DNA from 2 places in the Janthinobacterium sp. HH102 genome. Region 1 is predicted to be linked to the other one. Evidence: predicted binding sites of a transcription regulator. Region 1 holds the regulator's gene; the other holds the start of a gene.
The links. Region 1 encodes FNR, which switches genes on or off when oxygen is low (the NO sensors DNR and NnrR bind a similar motif). Its sites were predicted from a motif close to TTGATNNNNATCAA; they were not measured.
Positions count from the first base shown of each region.

Region 2: the regulator FNR is predicted to act here: its motif matches at 1,861-1,874, upstream of paaA (1,2-phenylacetyl-CoA epoxidase subunit PaaA).

Region 1 is NZ_CP062062.1:278,527-281,722, forward strand. Features, by position in the region: gene JAB4_RS01205 (FixH family protein) at 58-582, shown strand; gene fnr (fumarate/nitrate reduction transcriptional regulator Fnr) at 709-1,467, opposite strand; gene JAB4_RS01215 (response regulator) at 1,707-3,196, shown strand, end outside.
Region 2 is NZ_CP062062.1:5,897,283-5,900,478, reverse strand. Features, by position in the region: gene JAB4_RS26840 (M14-type cytosolic carboxypeptidase) at 1-130, opposite strand, end outside; gene JAB4_RS26835 (hypothetical protein) at 272-526, shown strand; gene paaX (phenylacetic acid degradation operon negative regulatory protein PaaX) at 762-1,691, opposite strand; gene paaA (1,2-phenylacetyl-CoA epoxidase subunit PaaA) at 1,959-2,948, shown strand; gene paaB (1,2-phenylacetyl-CoA epoxidase subunit PaaB) at 2,977-3,196, shown strand, end outside.

The DNA.
Region 1 (3,196 bases):
GGAAGGCCGGTCCCCGCATGGGGGCTGGCCGTATACCAGAAACACAGGAGAAATACCATGTCCGACAGTCTGAAACTGCAACCTCCCGTTGCCCCGTGGTACAAACACCGCTGGCCATGGCTGCTGATGATCGGTCCCGGCCTGTCCGTGGTCGTCGGCAGCTTCATGGGCTATATCGCGTTTACGCAGCCCGACGCGCTGGTGGTGGGCGACTATTACAAGCAGGGCAAGGCGATCAACCAGGATTTGAAGCGCGACACGATCGCCAGCGACCTGGCCATGGATACGACCCTGTCGTATGACGTCGCTGCAGCGCGCCTCAGCGGCTCCGTGCACAGCTTCGGCAAGGCGTACCAGGGGCCTTTGCAGCTGCACCTGGCGCATGCGACCCTGCCGGAAAAGGATATCAAGCTGCTGGTGCAGCCCGATGCGGCCGGCAATTTTTCCGTGGCGCTGCCGATGCTCGAGCGCAGCCGCTGGCAAGTGCTGGTGGAAAACGACAAACGCGAGTGGCGCCTGTCCGGCATCTGGACCTGGCCCGTGCAACGCAGCATCGCGCTGCATGCGGATGAAGAGTTATAACGTACAGCGCCGGGAAAAAACCGTAGCGAGCGGCAGTGATTTGTGGCTGAGAAGCACAGCTGTGCTATAGCACAGCGAGCATCGCAGGCCGCAAAGCACGACGCGCAGTAGGTTTTGACGGTGCTGTTACTTGCAGACGTCGGTGCCGGCTGTAATGGCTTTCAGCTTGGCCGGCTGCAAGATCTCGATCTCGCGGTTGGAGACGCGCAGCCAGCCTTCCTTCTTGAATTTCGACAATAAACGGCTGACGCTTTCGATGGTCAGGCCCAGGTAGTTGCCGATTTCCTCGCGCGACATGCGCAACTGAAATTTGCTGGCCGAATAGCCGCGCGCTTCATAGCGCGACGCCAGGTTGACGATAAAGGCGGCAAAACGCTGCGTCGCCTGCATGTTGCCCAGCAACAGCATGACACTTTGCTCGCGCGTGATTTCCTGGCTCATCATGCGGTGGAAATGGCGCAGCAGGGTCGGCATATTGCCCAGCAATTGTTCCAGGCTGGAAAACGGGATTTCACACACTTCGCTGTCTTCCAGCGCCACCGCATTACAGTGGTGGCGGTCGGCGCTGATGGCGTCCATGCCCAGCAGTTCGCCCGCCATCTGGAAACCCGTCACCTGCTCTTCGCCGCCCGGATTGATCTGGTAGGTCTTGAAGTGGCCCAGACGGATCGCATACAGGTTCTGGAACGAGTCGCCGATGCGGAACAGCGAAGCGCCGCGCACGATCTTGCGGCGGCGGCCAATGATCTGGTCCAGTCTGTCCATGTCGCCCACGTCGAGGCCCATCGGCAGACACAATTGATGCATGCTGCAGGTCGAGCATCGCGCACGCAACGCTTCCACGGTCACTGTGGGCGAGGTTGGAGTGAGTAGCGCTTCAGTCATGTCGGTACCTTTTAGAAAATGCAACAACAAGTTTACTGCATACAGGGTTGCCGTGTGCCAATTTCACCGCAATTTCGCTGAATAAACGACGTTCCGACTTTAATTATATGGCAACATCGTCAAAAGCCCATGCGGAGAGGGCAATTTGCGTGGCGGCGCTTGCCAAGCTGGGGTATTGATAGGAAAATTCCTGACAGCATTATCTGCCGCCTGTGCCGCCCGGTACTGAAAAGGAAATCATGAAGCCTCTCGGCATCAAAGCAAAAGTCGCGCTGGCCACCAGCCTGACCTCGATCGCCATGATCGCGCTGGTCACCATGATCCAGGTGCAGCACATGCGCGACGATTTCACCAAGGTACTGTTGAGCCAGCAGTCGTCCCTGATCAGCCGCACCGCCGCCGAGCTCGACGACAAGCTGGGCATGCTGCTGCAGATCGTCACCCTGACGGCCCGGCAGCAGCCGCCAGAACTGATCACCCAGCCCGCCCAATTGCGCGAATACTATTCGCGCCGCTCGATGCTGGTGCTGTTCGACGACGTGCTGGTGCTCGACGCGCACGGCGCCGTCGTGGCCGACATGCCGGAAGTGGCGGGGCGCGCCGGCATCAACGTCGCCGAGCGCGAGTATTTCCAGACCGTGCTGCGCACGCGCCAGCCCATGATCACCGAGCCGATGCTGGGCAAATCGAGCGGCATGCCCATCGTGCAGATGGTCGCGCCCGTGCTGGGCGCCGATGGCCAGGTGGCCGGCGTGGTGATCGGCGTGCTGCGCCTGTACAAGGATAACCTGCTGGGGAGGTTGCGCTCGGAAAAGATCGGCAAGAGCGGCTATTACTTCGTCCTCACGCGCGGCGCCGTGCCGCGCTATGTGCTGCATCCCGACACCAGCCGTTTGCTGCAGCCGCGCCTGCCGAACGCCAACCTGACGACCACCCGGCTGCTGAAGGACGATGGCGAAGGCACCATGGTCAGCACCAACAGCCGCGGCATCACGGCCGTCAACAGCTTCAAGCGCCTGAAATCCGTAAATTGGCTGCTGGCCGCCTCGCTGCCCCTCGACGACGCCTTCGAACCGTTCGACGGCGTGCTGTACCGGCTGGTGCTGTGGAGCATCCTCGCCTCGCTGCTGGCCGCAGCCGTGCTGGGCTGGGTCACCGTGCGCCTGCTCTCGCCGCTGGTGCGCCTGCGCGACACCCTGCAGGCGCTGCGCACCAGCGGCAGCCGTTTCACTCCCGTGCCCGTGCAGCAGCGCGACGAGATCGGCGAGCTGACGGAAGCGTTCAACGGCCTGATGAGCGAGCGCGACCGCTTGCAGCAGGAGCTCGAATCGCGCGCGGCGGAGCTGGAACAGGAACGCGACCGGGCCGAGGCGGCCAACCGCGCGAAGAGCGATTTCGTGGCCAACATGAGCCATGAAATCCGCACGCCCCTCAATGCCGTGCTGGGCATGGTGTATTTGCTGGGCAATACCAAGCTCGATACGGAACAGCGCAAGTATCTGACCATGGTGCGCGTGGCCGGCCAGTCGCTGCTGGGCATCCTCAACGACGTGCTCGATTATTCGAAGATCGAGGCACGCCGCATGGAATTGTCGCCCGTCGAATTCGACCTCGACGAGGTCATGAACACGCTGGCCACGACGATGACGATGAATGCGGGCGAAAAGGAGCTGGAACTGGCGATTGCCGTCGAGCCCGACGTGCCGCGCCGCCTCATGGGCGACGCCCA
Region 2 (3,196 bases), 690 kb from region 1:
GGAAGTAAAACCACTGCGTGATGTCGGCGTGGGAATCCTTGCGGATGTTCAGTTCGATGGACTGGGCATCGTCGGCGCGCAGCACCTCGATCGCGCCGGCGTCGAATTGCTGGCTGATTTTAATGGTCATGAGTGTTCCTGATAAAAACGTATGGGTTTTGCATCGTGTGCAATGGCGCGATGATACCTGTTTTGCGGTGGCCTTTGTGCTGGCGCAAACGATGACGGACATGCTTTGCTAACGTGGAAGCTCCGACATGGGGAGATCATCATGGACGACCATAGCAACCACATACGCGAACTGGAAAAGAAAATCAGCGCCCTCAGCGACGCGCTGGCGCACCTGGGCAAGGGCACGACCTTGCAGGAATTGCTGCGCATCATACGTTTCCCCGGCTACACGACGCCGGCCGAATTCACCTTCAACGTCGCCATCCTCGACACCATGCTGGTGCAGGCCAATGCGCTGGAAAAGCTGGGGCAGGATTTGCTGGCGGGGGCCAAGCAGGTGGTGGCAAAACAGTGAGCAGGCGGTGACTTACAACACCTAACAAAACCGTAGCGAGCGGAAGGGAGTTGTGGTTGAGAAGCGCAACTGTACGAAGGTACAGTGAGCATCGCAGGCCGCAAATACCGACGCGCAGTAGGTTTTGATAGGTGTTCTTATTCCTGAACACCTGAAAAATGGCCAGGGCAAGGCGCAGGGCCGCAGGCAGTACGAACGTACGCCCAGGCCCTGCAACGCCGCCATGGACGTTTTATCAGGTGTTCAGTCCGCCGAAGCGTTCGTAAAACCACGGCTCCACGTCCGGCGCGTGCTCATCCTCGCGACGCAGGGTGGCCAGGATGTGTTCCTCAGCAGGTGCATACGTGATGCGGTACAGGTCGCGCGCCAGCGCATAGGCTTGCGTGCCAGGCCACGGTTCGGGCAGCAGTTCGACGGGCAGTTGCGGGTCGTGCAACTGCACGCGGCGGTAGGCGTGCGTCAGCAGCGAGCGGATGACGAACGCCTGCTCCGCATCGAACACGGGTTCTTCCTGCAGCAGGGTCAGCAGCGGCTGGAAACTGGCGATGAATTTTTCGTAGCCGGCCATCACTTCCGACAAGTCCCAGCAGTCGCCCACCATGTCGCGCAGGGGACGCGTGCTGACGCCTGGCAATTCCGTGGTGTGGCAGACATACAGCTTGCCCTGCACCTCGTTGCGCACGAGGATATCTTCCAGCGCCTCCGCATTGCTGGCCGGATGGCCAAAGATGCCGGGAGAGATCAAGCCGTAGCCCGCCCACAATAATTCCTTGCGCAGCGCGCCCCGTTCGGCGGCGCCGATGCTGCCGGCCGGACCGATCACCAGGGTCCAGCTGCCATCCCAGTGCACGACCAGCGGCGCGTAGATGCGGCGGTAGGCGCGTTCGAAGCGGGCCAGCGCCTCCGGGCGTATCGCATAGGCGCTGCGGCGGCCGTCGCGCTGCGAGCTGAGCCAGCCTTCCTGCGCCAGGCGGAACACGCTGGTGCGCAATAGCCGGTCATTGACGCCGAATGGCGCCAGCAGTTCGATCAGGCTCCCCAGCCAGATGGCGCCGCCGCGCGGCACGATGGCGTCGCCGAAGATGGTCATCACCAGGGACTTCGAGCGCGGTGGGTCGCTTTCCAGGAAATCGGCTATCCATGCCGTGCAGCGGGTGTTCTTCATGTGGTTCCGGTCTGGCCGTGTTGCGGTCGGTTCAATAAAAGCAGCAGTTTACTTGGCTGCGCGGGTAGCGCGGCAATAATTTGCCGGAAGCGCGGGTAGCGCCCCATGGTGTTTTCTCATAAGCAATATCATACGCACAAAAAAGCTGCACAAGATACGATTTTTTAAAATGATTCACATCAAGTGTATGCAAATCGTTTTTTGTATCGTATTATCTGTTTATCGCACCGCGTTGCTGCGCAAAATCAAAGACATGGGAGACACATCATGTACGCACAAATGGTTGAAACCGGCCTCAAGAACGTCCGCTCCATCGACGACATGGGCCAGGAAGAGCGCGCTTTCCAGGCGCGCATCGACGAAGGCATCAAGATCGAGGCCAAGGACTGGATGCCGGACGCCTACCGCAAGACCCTGATCCGCCAGATTTCGCAGCACGCGCACTCGGAAATCGTCGGCCAATTGCCCGAAGGTAACTGGGTCACGCGCGCACCGACCCTGAAACGCAAGTCGATCCTGCTGGCGAAGATCCAGGACGAAGCGGGCCACGGCCTGTACCTGTACAGCGCCGCGGAAACCCTGGGCGTGTCGCGCGACGATTTGCTCGCTGCCTTGCACTCGGGCAAAGCCAAGTATTCCAGCATCTTCAACTATCCCACCCTGTCGTGGGCCGACATGGGCGCCATCGGCTGGCTGGTCGACGGTTCCGCCATCATCAACCAGATTCCCCTGTGCCGCTGTTCCTACGGTCCGTATGCGCGCGCCATGATCCGCGTCTGCAAGGAAGAATCGTTCCATGCGCGCCAGGGCTACGACATCATGATGTCGCTGTGCAAGGGTACGCCCGAACAGAAAGCCATGGCGCAAGATGCCTTGAACCGCTGGTGGTGGCCATCGCTGATGATGTTCGGCCCGTCCGACGCCGCCTCCGTCAACAGCGCCCAATCGGCGCAATGGCGCATCAAGCTGTTCTCGAACGATGAATTGCGCCAGCGCATGGTCGACCAGACCGTGCCGCAAATCGAATACCTGGGCTTGACGGTGCCCGATCCCGACCTGAAGTTCAATGCGGAGACGGGCCACTATGAATTTGGCGAGATCGACTGGTCCGAGTTCAACAATGTCCTGAAGGGCAATGGCCCGTGCAACCGCGAACGTTTGCAAACGCGCGTGAAAGCGTATGAAGACGGCGCATGGTTCCGCGATGCCTTGGTCGCCTATGCCGACAAGCAAGCCGCTAACAAAGCAGCAGCGTAATTACATAAGACAGATAGGGGATAGCAACATGAGCAAAGAATGGCCTTTGTGGGAAGTGTTCATCCGCAGCCAGCACGGCCTGGCGCACAAGCATGTAGGCAGCCTGCACGCCTCCGACGCCGCGATGGCGGTCAACCATGCGCGCGACGTCTACACGCGCCGCAATGAAGGCGTGAGCATCTGGGTGGTGCGCGCGGCCGATATCGTCGCCAGCAGCCCCGGCGACAAGGGCGCCCTGTTCGAACCGT